Regions from separate parts of the Robertmurraya sp. FSL W8-0741 genome, predicted to be linked through region 1. Evidence: predicted binding sites of a transcription regulator. Region 1 holds the regulator's gene; each other region holds the start of a gene.
The links. Region 1 encodes CtsR, which represses protease genes until heat stress. Its sites were predicted from a motif close to ATGGTCAATAAAGGTCAAACA; they were not measured.

Region 1 (3,195 bases):
CAGGCAAATGCATCATGACAGACGCTCTCATCCCTGTCCCTACATTTGTCGGACAGCTTGTTAAATAACCAATCTGTTCATCGTATGCATAATCTACTTGCTTCTCGATATGATCATCAATTTCATTGGCAACTTTCAATGCTTCTGAAATTTGTAGCCCAGGAAACAAACATTGAATCCGAATATGGTCTTCTTCATTCACCATGATGCTGACTTCTTCATTCTCTGAAAGAATACATGCACCTAGTACAGCATTTTTCTCAAGATACGGACTAATTAAATGCTTTTCTACCAACACCCTTTTTTGCAACGGCTGAAGGTCATCCATCACTAATAATTCCAAAGTTCCAATCGAGGAAAATGGATGCCCACTTACACTTTGGTAAACGGCATCAATTACTTTCTGACCCTCTTCACTTGTAAATACTGTCGGAAATTTATAATCCTTGAAATTTCTAGCCAAACGTATTCGCGAACTTAATACAATGTCTGAATTGGGACCTTCCGCACTCATCCATGAGCTTACTGCTTGGTTTAAGAACCTCTCCAATGACATGTCAATATCCTCCCTCATTACTACGCTCTAACTGTTTTTCTAATGAGCGTATTTGATCGCGAATCTCTGCTGCCTTTTCAAATTCTTCACGAGAGATAAGTTCTTGAATCGTTTGCTTTAGATTTTCAATATTTTTGCGAACATGGAGGCTTCCTCCTATTCGCCTTGGTATCTTCCCATTATGAGCCCAATTTCCACTATGCAAACGTCTAATAATTGGATTTAATTGGCCCTTAAAAGTTTCATAGCAATTTGCACAACCAAATCGACCTATTTTAACAAACTGCTCATAAGTCATCGAGCATTCATCACAACGCAAGCTATCCTCTTTATAAAGCGGAGCTTGCGCTTGCTTCGCTGGTTGAAAATTGTTTTGGAGATTGAACAAACCAGCCAATAAATTATTAATAGAAAATCCCCCTGTATTTACGATAAAGGCCTCACCTTTTTCTTGAGCACACTTTTCACATAAATGCAGGACTGTTTTTTCTCCATTATTAACTTGTGTAAAATGCAAGGTTGCTTCTCTTTCATGGCATTCCTGACACTTCATTGTCCTATCACCCCTTATACTCTCTTTATTTATATTTAAGAGTAGTGAGCATTGCTTTTATCATTCTTGAACGAAGCTCATCTCTATACGGTAAATCAATATATAATACCGAACGATCCATAACACTAAGCATAATCTTTGCTTCTCTTTTTGAAATAACTTCTTCTTCAACAAGTCGATATATTACATTTTCGGCACTATTTTGCGATATCCGATTATCAATAATCGATAATAGTTGGTCAATAAGGTCTGCATGATCATAAGATTGGACTCTCATGATTCGGATATAGCCTCCACCACCTCTTTTGCTTTCAACAATATAACCTTTTTCAATCGTAAATCGCGTATTGATCACATAGTTGATTTGAGATGGGACGCATTGAAATTTGTCAGCAATTTCACTTCTCTTAATTTCAACAATCTCTTTTTCGCTCATTTCCAATACTTGTTTCAAGTAATGTTCAATGACGTCGGAGATATTCCTCAAAAGACCTCCTCCTATCTGACTTTGACTATATTTGACTTTTATTATACATGAAGAAGACGTCAATTTGCAACGAAGGAACCTTAACAATTCATTGGATGATTTTTGCTTTGATTATGGGACTTTAAAAGGGTGCTCTCCTTTATTCACCTTACTAATTTTCCCCATTTTTTGTGATTTTCAAACGAGTATTAATGAATTGGATAGTTGAATGTTCCTTCCTGCAGCAATTATCAATAGTGCCCCCTTTTTATAGATGAAAAGCTTCAGAGGGTAACTCTTTTTGATCGTTTATACTCGAATGATGGCAAGGCTTTTAGAATAACTGCACTGATCTTTAGGTTGAACGTTTCTATTCGCTCGTGATTACGCTCGGTTTTGTGCTGAAAAGTACACACTTGGTAGGATTTTAGTTTACGTTGAGTTGCGGGGATTTGGTAAGGTTAAGTAGTTTCTGACGTTAAATTGCGCTGTTTTAGAGGGTGGGCGTGTTTTGTAGTTTTGTACGTTGGATTGTACGCGTTTGGTGTTCAATTGCGCCGATTTAAGGTATAATTATGCGCACCTCAATGCCTATTGCGCATCTCGTTTTTATCCACATTTGAGATCAAAATAAGAGCACCCTCGCGGATACTCTTTTTCCTTTGCCCGGCAGCGTCCTACTCTCACAAGGGGACAGCCCCTCACTACCATCGGCGCTGAGAAGCTTAACTTCCGTGTTCGGTATGGGAACGGGTGTGACCTTCTCGCTATCGTCACCGGACTATTTGATTGAAGGAAATCGATTTTGCTTACGCAAAAAGCTTTGTCCCTTCAAAACTAGATAATGGATGAAGAAGAAAAAGACCGAGTAACCTATTTGGTTAAGTCCTCGAACGATTAGTATCAGTCAGCTCCACATGTCACCATGCTTCCACCTCTGACCTATCAACCTGATCATCTTTCAGGGTTCTTACTAGCTTGCGCTATGGGAAATCTCATCTTGAGGGGGGCTTCATGCTTAGATGCTTTCAGCACTTATCCCTTCCGCACATAGCTACCCAGCGATGCTCTTGGCAGAACAACTGGTACACCAGCGGTGCGTCCATCCCGGTCCTCTCGTACTAAGGACAGCTCCTCTCAAATTTCCTACGCCCACGACGGATAGGGACCGAACTGTCTCACGACGTTCTGAACCCAGCTCGCGTACCGCTTTAATGGGCGAACAGCCCAACCCTTGGGACCGACTACAGCCCCAGGATGCGATGAGCCGACATCGAGGTGCCAAACCTCCCCGTCGATGTGGACTCTTGGGGGAGATAAGCCTGTTATCCCCGGGGTAGCTTTTATCCGTTGAGCGATGGCCCTTCCATGCGGAACCACCGGATCACTAAGCCCGACTTTCGTCCCTGCTCGACTTGTAGGTCTCGCAGTCAAGCTCCCTTGTGCCTTTACACTCTACGAATGATTTCCAACCATTCTGAGGGAACCTTTGGGCGCCTCCGTTACTCTTTAGGAGGCGACCGCCCCAGTCAAACTGCCCACCTGACACTGTCTCCCACCTCGATCAGAGGTGCGGGTTAGAATGTCAATACAGCCAGAGTAGTATCCCACCGACGCCTC
Region 2 (3,195 bases), 3.3 Mb from region 1:
TTCAAGTGAATGAAAAGCTTGTTGCAGGAGCAAAGGAAGATTATTTATTCCTTCATTGCCTGCCTGCCCATAGAGGTGAAGAAGTTGCTGGAGAAGTGATTGATGGGGCTCGCTCTTTTGTATTTCAGCAAGCAGGCAACAGACTTCATGTACAGAAAGCATTATTAGTGGAAATTTTAAAATAATTTCACAATGAGATGGTTCTTGTTGAGATACAATACTGTCAAGCAAATAATAGAGCAGCCAACAGTCGGCTGCTCTATTATTTGTCTATCGTCTGGGTAATCTGCAATACAGCTCAAAAACTAAAAAAAGATTACCATTAAAGGCACAAGAACTAAAAAATGGCCAAGCACCATGAAAATATGTTTTGTAAAATGATTTAATACAACTAAGTTAACAATAATACTAATGGTCCAACGATAAAACAGTAAATGGCAAAATATTTAAGATTTCCTCTTGCCATAATATTCATAAACCACTTTAGGGAAAAATACGATGCAACTAATGAAGCAAAAAATGCCAATGTATAAGGCAATGCTAATTGAGCAAGATTCTCGTCGCCCAATATATCCTTAAATCCAAGAATCATACCACCGACACTAACGGGTATATATAATAGAAAAGAATATCTTAAAGCAGTTTCCTGCTTCATTCCTGAACCCATCGCTGCAACAATTGTTGCTCCAGAACGACTGATTCCAGGGATGAGAGCAACTGCCTGTGCAAGTCCAACAATTATTGCATCACGCATAGTCAAATCTGCGTCGTTTTTACGCCCACGTAGATTACGAATAAGCCACAAAGCAATCCCTGTAATTAATAAAGTAGCACCTGTAACTTTAATGCCTGTTAAATGCGATGAGATATAATCTTCAAATAAAATCCCCACCACACCAGCTGGGATTGTTCCAATGATTAAGTAAATAATAAAGCGAAAATCTGATTTAGCTGATTCTTCTTTTCTTATGACATAAGCAAGCCCATTCTCAATCAGTCTCCAAATATCTTTGCGATAAATAATCAGGACAGCGATTAATGATGCTGTATTTACAAGAATAGCAAAGCTTAATCCCTTAATTTCAACGTTTAGAAAATGACCAGCAATTTCTAAATGCCCACTTGATGAAATCGGAATCGGTTCGGTAAAACCTTGTAAAAGTCCTAAAAGAAAGTATTTAACAATTTCAAAAAAATCCATAATATGCCTCCTGATTTTAAACAAAATTCACAGATTCTACTATACCACACCTATTCGCGTTCATGTACGTAAAGTATAGACGAAAAAGAAAAATAGAAAGTTTCATTCATTGAGATTCATGAAAGATTCATGGAAGGAAATAATAATCTTATCAAAAAGGAAAGGAGAGTATCTATGGGACAGAGCCATAAATTTCGTGCAGGTCAAAAGGCGCCGAACAATGGAATATATGTAGAGATTGGTGAAGAGGGCGATGGTGTCATGAATCCGAAAAAGATAAAACTCAAAGCAGGTGATCACTTCCCTGAAAACTCAAATCATAATCGCCACTGGACTTACAAAACAAAACCTAGAGATTCAGGTTGATCATCGTACCTATCCGTCTTTGTGATTGTAATAAAGCTGATTTAAACACCCTCCACTCATGGGCTGGTGTCATTTTACTTTATAATTCAGAAATTTTATGTACCTTTGCCACCCTCTTCAATGGGTGGCTTTACATATGCAGAAAAAGGCTTATAATGAAGTAAAGGTCAAAATAGGTCAAAGGAGGAGTTAAAATGGATTTGAACAGAATGACGGAACGAATGCAAGAGGCATTGTTTAGTGCCCAGTCTTTAGCCGTTTCAAATGAGCATCAGGAGGTCGATGAAGACCATTTGTTTTTAGCTTTACTGAAGCAAGATGAGAGCCTTGTCGCTGCTATTCTAGAGAGAATCCAATTTCCTTCTGCAAAATTTGAACAAAAAATAAATGAATTGCTTCATAAAAAACCTCAAGTATCTGGAAGTGGGGTAGAGCAAGGTAAGCTCTATATCACAACTAGATTGCAAAGACTATTAACTGAGGCGGAGCGGGAGATGGAAAAACTTCAAGATGAATTTCTTTCCGTTGAACATGTGTTGCTTGCTTCAATGATTTATCAGCAATCTAGCATTGGTGAAATTTTGAAGAATGAACGGATCACATATGATGCTTTGCTTCAAGAAATAAAAAAAATAAGGGGGAATCAAAGAGTGACTTCACAAAATCCTGAGGCCACATACGATGTATTAAATAAATATGGGAGAGATTTGGTGGCGGAAGTGAAGGCTGGCAAGCTTGACCCGGTCATTGGCCGTGACGGGGAAATCCGAAATGTGATACGGATTCTCTCGCGTAAAACAAAGAATAACCCCGTTTTAATTGGTGAGCCAGGTGTTGGAAAAACGGCCATTGTCGAGGGATTAGCACAAAGAATTGTACGGAAAGATGTACCGGAAGGACTTAAGGATAAAACGATTTTTTCACTTGATATGAGTTCACTCATCGCTGGGGCTAAATTTCGAGGAGAGTTTGAAGAACGGTTAAAAGCAGTTCTAAATGAAATCAAAAAAAGCGAGGGGAGAATTCTCCTTTTTATTGATGAAATCCACACCATTGTCGGTGCAGGAAAAACGGAAGGAGCCATAGATGCTGGCAATATGTTAAAACCAATGCTCGCCCGTGGTGAATTACATTGTATTGGCGCAACCACTTTAGATGAGCATCGTAAGTATATTGAAAAAGATCCTGCGCTCGAAAGACGCTTTCAGCAAGTCCTTGTACAGGAACCCGATGTGGAAGATACGATTTCCATTCTCCGTGGCTTAAAAGAAAGGTTTGAAATCCATCACGGGGTAAATATTCATGACCGCGCTCTTGTAACAGCGGCCATGTTATCGGATCGTTATATTTCAGACCGTTTTTTACCTGATAAAGCGATTGATCTTGTTGATGAAGCTTGTGCGATGATTCGAACAGAAATTGATTCAATGCCATCAGAGCTTGATGAGGTTACACGTCGTGTGATGCAATTAGAAATTGAAGAGGCCGCCTTGCAAAAGGAAGAAGACGATCAAAGCAAAACTAGATTGTCTACCTTGCAAAAAGAGCTTGCAGATATGCGTGATAAAGCCAATTCAATGAAAGCCAAGTGGATGGCTGAAAAAGAAAGTATTCAACAAGTACAAGAG
Region 3 (3,195 bases), 720 kb from region 1:
AGAGTTCTTTTCATGTTATCCCTCCGTAAAACTGGCCAGTTTGTTAATAATAATTTTATATCAAATAAAGCTTATTGGTGGATTTTAGTTTTGTATTTTGTGTCTATAGCGAAACTCCTTGCTTACCTTTGTTATAAAAACTCGGCTTATATCCTTTGAAAAGGATTTTCTTGGAATGATCTGTGCCGTAGCAAGGACAATTCTTTTCATACTTGACATTGCATTTATACCTATATAACTTTTTTCATTATGTTTATTAAATAAGCATCTCATGTTCGAATAAACTTCGATAGGGTCAGTAAGCTTTTTAGTAAACATCAGTGAGAAGTAATTTTTTATAAATTTGCTATACATGTAGGTGAGTCAACTGGAAAACAGAAAGAGGATGACCATACAATTATCCATAACGATGCAAAGGAAAGTTGGAGGCTAAAAATAACTAATAAGTCCTCCTTATGCTGCAGCTGGTCAGGTCTGACGATGGAAATAATTTTCGAAAGACAAGTTTAGCTTCGTCATTGTTGTGTAGAACCCAAAATAGCAGATCAATTACCGATTGAACCCAACGCTGAGTGTTATTAATTTTTATCGGATTTTCTGTAAACAGGCTTGAACCTACAGTACTTGATCCTCAATAAATTCATAAAATTAATTAACTATTAAATATATTGAGGTGATTGCTTGTGGTTTTTGTTCATCCTTTACACCACCATTTCATGCAATGGTGCTGCGACACTTGTTATGACGATCTTGGCAGACCAAGACTTTGTAACTGTAGACCTGATTGTTATGCCTATTATGCAAATCAACCTTATTACTTGTTTTATTAATGGATAGAGGTAGTTCCTCTATTTTTTTATTTCATAATTCTTTTCAAACACCATCAAAATTTATAAGCAGTGAAATAAATACTGGATGTATTATTCACCCGAACAACTGATTGAAGCTTAAAAATCAAATGGAAAAAATGCAAAAAATACAAAATGATTTCGAAAACTCATGTTTTTATTAGGATTCCACAAAAAGCAAAAAAGCGTCAATCCCTTGATACTATTGGGATTGACGCTTTTTAATCTAACTCTCTAAAACATACAGTACGCCCTCGGAGGGAATCGAACCCCCATTTTAAGAACCGGAATCTTACGTGCTATCCGTTGCACCACGAGGGCAAATTAACGATGCGCCAATTTTGGACGCTTCCCTATTATATGCCATGTCTGCCTGTTTTTCAAGTGAGAAAATTCTCATCGCCCTTACAATCCGTTGTGTTTAAATCATTTCAGTTTGGTTATGATGAGAAGTGGACAATACATATTTTTTAATGGTGAAAAAAGTCGAAGAAATCTTGCTCAAGATCCAATCGAATTGTTTGACCTTTTTTGACTATCAGTGTATCATAACTTACATAACAGTAGTATTTGTCTTAAAGGTGCATACTTTTGTTTTTACAGATTCTCTGACAGAATTTATAACCATTTAAAGGAGGAACATAAAATGAATTTGATCCCTACAGTTATTGAACAGACTAATCGTGGTGAACGTGCGTATGACATTTATTCCCGCCTTTTAAAAGATCGCATCATTATGCTTGGAAGTGCGATTGATGATAATGTCGCTAACTCCATTGTTGCTCAATTACTTTTCTTAGAAGCTGAAAACCCTGAAAAGGATATCACTCTTTACATTAACAGCCCAGGTGGCAGTATCACTGCTGGTATGGCGATTTATGATACGATGCAGTATTTAAAGCCTAATGTGCAAACAATTTGTATCGGTATGGCTGCTTCCATGGGTGCTTTCCTATTAGCAGCTGGTGAAAAAGGTAAGCGTTACGCTCTTCCAAACGCTGAAGTCATGATTCACCAACCGCTTGGTGGTGCTCAAGGGCAAGCAACGGAAATCGAGATTGCAGCAAAACGCATTTTATTCCTTCGTGAAAAACTTAATACGATTCTATCTGAGCGTACAGGTCAACCGCTTGATGTTATCGCGAAGGATACGGATCGCGACAACTTCATGACTGCTGAAAAAGCTAAAGAATACGGCCTAGTAGACCATATCATTACTCGCAACACATTAAACGAAAAAAAATAACTTTGTAATTGAAAGACTGTTTCCATTAAGCGATTTAAAACTACGCTTGATGGAAACAGTCTTTTTTATGCGTTGATAAAAACCTCATATATGATTCTTTCTAAAATGTCTTGTATTCAAGCCGTTTCAGCTTTTTGCATGATAGGGAGCAGACGCTATTAGCCCTTCTCCCTTTCCATGCGGACACGAGTTTTCCCTTTTTTTCCTCTTTTTTGTCCTCATAAACGCTCCATGCGGACACCATTTTCCCTTTTTTCTCTTTTCCTGTCCTCATGAACGCTCCATGCGGACACGCTCTTCCCTTTTTTCCCTTTTCCTGTCCTCATGAACGACTCATGCAGACACCATTTTCCCTTTTTCCTCTTTTTCTGTCCTCATGAACGCTCCATGCGGACACGCTCTTCCCTTTTTTCCCTTTTCCTGTCCTCATGAACGCTCCATGCGGACACGATTTTCCCCTTTTTCCCTTTTCCTGTCCTCATGAACACCTCATGCGGACACCATTTTCCCTTTTTTCTCTTTTCTTGTCCTCTTGAACACCTCATGAGGACACACTCCGATACTTTCCGCTTAATTACATCCTCATGAACGCTCCATCAAGACACACTCCGATTCTTTTCTCCGCATAATCAAATACTAATTAATGCTCCGTCAGGCGGAAAATAGGATTGTAAAGGGAGCTGTGGGAGCGATAAAGCAGGGACAGGGTGCTTGTGCTGCAGAGATTCGCCGGTTTAATTTTCTGCCCGCTGCACAAAAAAGAAGCTGCCGTCAGCATCGCTTCTTGCAGCTTCTTTCCGTTATTTAGACCCCTCAATCAAGTGTTTAATCCTGTTGCACGTATGTGGCGAGTGCTTCTAGCGCCTCTTGTTCGTCGCTGCCTTCAGCGATTAGGGTAATATTTGCGCCGGAATTAATGGCGAGGCTCATAAGCCCCATAATGCTTTTAGCATTGACTTGCTTGCCGTCTTTTTCGATGTAGATATCTGATGAGAAACGTGTAGCTTCTTGGACAAACAAGGCAGCTGGACGTGCCTGCAACCCCGTCTTTAATTTGACTTCGACTTTTTTCTCTACCATATCCTTCTTCCTCCCTGAAAA
Region 4 (3,195 bases), 3.0 Mb from region 1:
GATAATAACGTACCATACTCAATTTGGCTAATTAGAAAGGCAATAGTAAGTATACCTCCTACAATCGCTATACTTGGCAAAGGCAGAAAAGTTTTAATTTGTCTTTCTAAACCAAAAACATTGCCGATTACAGAAGTAAATATTTCGCCATAAATAATTAATATATACAAGCCGTACAATCCTGCCGCTAAACTTTTCATGACCACTGCCATTGGAATTTCAAAAGCTTCAACGTTAGGAAGCATTACCAATGTGAAATGACTTGATAAGAGGATGAGGGTTAGCGCAGCTCCTCCTATAATTCCGCCCCACTTTACCGTCTGTTCATCTCTTATTTCTGCCGCAACAGGAACCAATACTGCTTGAGCAAGTCCCAAATTCAGCGCAGTATAAGAAAAAGGGGCAACGACTGACTTCCAGCCGTCATCCACAAAGGGAATGAATAAAAGTTGATCTAAAAAATTGGGCAACTGCACCGACATAACCATTAAAATAAAGCTAAAACTAATCATTAGCGGAACAACAATTGTGTTAGCTGCAAATAGTCCTTTTATACCAACGATCATAACGATGATGGAAAGTGATAGTGTTAAAATTAATCCAAAACTTCTCGATAAACCAAGCTGCTCGCTAAACACCGCCCCTGCTCCGGATAACATGACGGCACATACTCCTAAGAGCATAAAAAGCATAATGACATTTATGATTGAACCGAATACTCTCCCAAATAAAAAAATATTAAATTCCTGATAAGAAGTTGCTCCGATCTTGGCAGAAATTCTCATCAGTTTTGAGCCTTGAGAGATAAAAATATAACCACTAAATAATATCCCTATTAACCCTATAAAGCCGAATCTCGTAAAAAACTCAACAATTTCTCGTCCTGTTGCGAATCCAGCTCCAACGACAGTTCCCACGTAAACAGCTGCGATTTGGAAGGCAGCTCCCCAGTTTGTTTTCATAAAATATCCTCCCTCCATTTCAATATATGAAAAGAAGGACAAACAATGACGAGCATTTTAAAATGATTTTAAGTTGCTTAGAAAAATGTTCATTTTTCCCTTTTTACATTAAATTACCAAAATAAATTGGGTAGATTCTGATGCAAATCACTTGAAAGTCAAAAAAGGTCAAATTATAATAAAAACAAGAAGGTCAAAGTTAGTCAAAGTCAAAAAAATAGGAGGAATGTGAAATGCTTTGTCAAATTTGTGAGCAAACAGACGCTCAAGTACATGTAACGATGAATTTAAATGGTGTTGAGAAGCAACTCCACCTCTGTCAAAATTGCTACAAGGAAGAGGAAGCAAAATTGACTTCATCCTTTGGTCCAAGCATGTCAGGTTTCTCTCCCTTCAATCAAACACCAATGGAAGATCTTTTTAAGAAATTTTCAGCAGCAAATAATCAGCAACAGATGAACATACAGCCTTCACACGGTCGTGGAGGAACTGGGGGCTTTATTGATCAATTTGGTCGCAATCTCACCCAAATGGCACGCGCTGGACTCATAGACCCTGTTATTGGTCGTGATGAAGAAGTGAACCGTGTAATTGAAATCTTAAATAGAAGAAATAAAAATAACCCTGTCCTGATTGGGGAACCTGGTGTTGGAAAAACCGCCATCGCTGAAAACTTAGCTGTTCGAATTGCCGATGAAAAGGTTCCTAACAAATTAAAAAATAAAGAAGTATTTCTATTAGATGTTGCGTCTTTAGTTGCGAATACAGGAATTCGTGGCCAATTTGAAGAAAGAATGAAGCAAATTATTGCAGAGTTACAGCAAAGAAAAAATATTATTCTCTTTATTGACGAAATTCATCTATTAGTTGGCGCAGGTTCTGCCGAAGGCTCGATGGATGCGGGAAATATGTTAAAACCCGCGTTAGCCCGCGGCGAATTGCAACTAGTAGGTGCTACAACTCTGAAGGAATATCGTCAGATCGAAAAAGATGCAGCGCTTGAACGCAGATTTCAGCCTGTTCAGGTTCATGAACCTAGCACACAACATGCAATTGAGATTCTGAAAGGATTAAGAGAAAAGTATGAGAACTTTCATGAGGTTACTTTCTCAGACGAGGCTCTCGAAGCGTGTGTCACATTATCACAACGCTATATTCAGGACCGCTTCCTTCCGGATAAGGCAATTGATTTAATGGATGAGGCAGGTTCAAAACTTAATTTAATGTCAGACTACAGTTCTGCAGAAAAAATAGAAAAAAGACTTGAAGAGATTGCTAAAGAGAAGGAACAGGTACTAAAAACTGAAAATTATGAAGCAGCAGCTAAACTTCACCAAGAGGAAATGGAACTTGAAAAAATACTTCAATCCAATCCAAATCAAAAGCGACCAATTGTAGATGTTGCACAAATTCAAGCATTGATTGAACAAAAAACAGGAATTCCTGTCGGAAAGCTTCAAGAAGATGAACAAACAAAAATGAAGAACCTTCATAAGCTACTTTCAGAAAAAGTAATTGGTCAGGAAGAAGCTGTTGAAAGGGTTACTAAGGCCATAAAAAGAAGTCGTGCAGGGTTAAAAGCGAAAAATAAGCCAATCGGCTCCTTCCTTTTTGTTGGTCCAACTGGTGTTGGGAAAACAGAGCTGTCTAAGACGCTTGCACTTGAGCTATTTGGCTCCAAAGATGCGATGATCCGCTTGGATATGAGTGAATATATGGAAAAGCACAGTGTATCAAAGCTCATAGGCTCACCTCCTGGTTATGTTGGACATGAAGATGCGGGTCAATTAACCGAAAAAGTCCGCAGAAACCCTTATAGCATTATTCTACTAGACGAAATTGAGAAAGCTCACCCTGACGTTCAGCATATGTTTCTGCAAATTCTTGACGATGGTCGTCTTACTGACAGTCAAGGCAGAGTCGTCAGTTTCAAAGACACAGTGATTATTATGACAAGCAATGCTGGTGTCGGACATAAACAAGTTAAAGTTGGGTTTGGCCAAGATCATACAGCGAAAGAGCTTAATATCCTGGATTCTCTTGGAAGCTTTTTTAAGCCAGAGTTTTTGAATCGCTTTGATAGCATTATTGAATTTAAACCGCTAGAAAAGGATGGTTTATTAAAGATAGTTGATTTAATGCTGCAAGATCTAAATGCCATGTTAAGAGAACAAAATATGACGCTTAAGGTCACAAACGAAGTCAAAGAATATCTTGTAGAGAAAGGATACAA

Region 2: clpB (ATP-dependent chaperone ClpB) is a predicted target of CtsR. The motif match lies at 1,731-1,751, and genes of this name have one in related genera.
Region 3: clpP (ATP-dependent Clp endopeptidase proteolytic subunit ClpP) is a predicted target of CtsR. The motif match lies at 1,367-1,387, and genes of this name have one in related genera.
Region 4: NST02_RS16095 (ATP-dependent Clp protease ATP-binding subunit) is a predicted target of CtsR. The motif match lies at 1,117-1,137, and genes of this name have one in related genera.

What each region holds. Positions count from the first base shown of each region.
Region 1 is NZ_JBBOQG010000001.1:296,760-299,954, forward strand. It holds gene NST02_RS01500 (protein arginine kinase) at 1-556, opposite strand, end outside; gene NST02_RS01505 (UvrB/UvrC motif-containing protein) at 558-1,109, opposite strand; gene NST02_RS01510 (CtsR family transcriptional regulator) at 1,135-1,596, opposite strand; rRNA gene rrf (5S ribosomal RNA) at 2,240-2,356, opposite strand; rRNA gene NST02_RS01520 (23S ribosomal RNA) at 2,453-3,195, opposite strand, start outside.
Region 2 is NZ_JBBOQG010000001.1:3,603,758-3,606,952, reverse strand. It holds gene argF (ornithine carbamoyltransferase) at 1-185, shown strand, start outside; gene NST02_RS17430 (undecaprenyl-diphosphate phosphatase) at 392-1,204, opposite strand; gene NST02_RS17425 (YjzC family protein) at 1,376-1,567, shown strand; gene clpB (ATP-dependent chaperone ClpB) at 1,762-3,195, shown strand, end outside.
Region 3 is NZ_JBBOQG010000001.1:1,021,386-1,024,580, reverse strand. It holds gene NST02_RS04875 (hypothetical protein) at 1-14, opposite strand, end outside; tRNA gene NST02_RS04870 (tRNA-Arg) at 1,098-1,169, opposite strand; gene clpP (ATP-dependent Clp endopeptidase proteolytic subunit ClpP) at 1,465-2,094, shown strand; gene NST02_RS04860 (HPr family phosphocarrier protein) at 2,920-3,174, opposite strand.
Region 4 is NZ_JBBOQG010000001.1:3,321,648-3,324,842, forward strand. It holds gene NST02_RS16090 (YkvI family membrane protein) at 1-962, opposite strand, end outside; gene NST02_RS16095 (ATP-dependent Clp protease ATP-binding subunit) at 1,196-3,195, shown strand, end outside.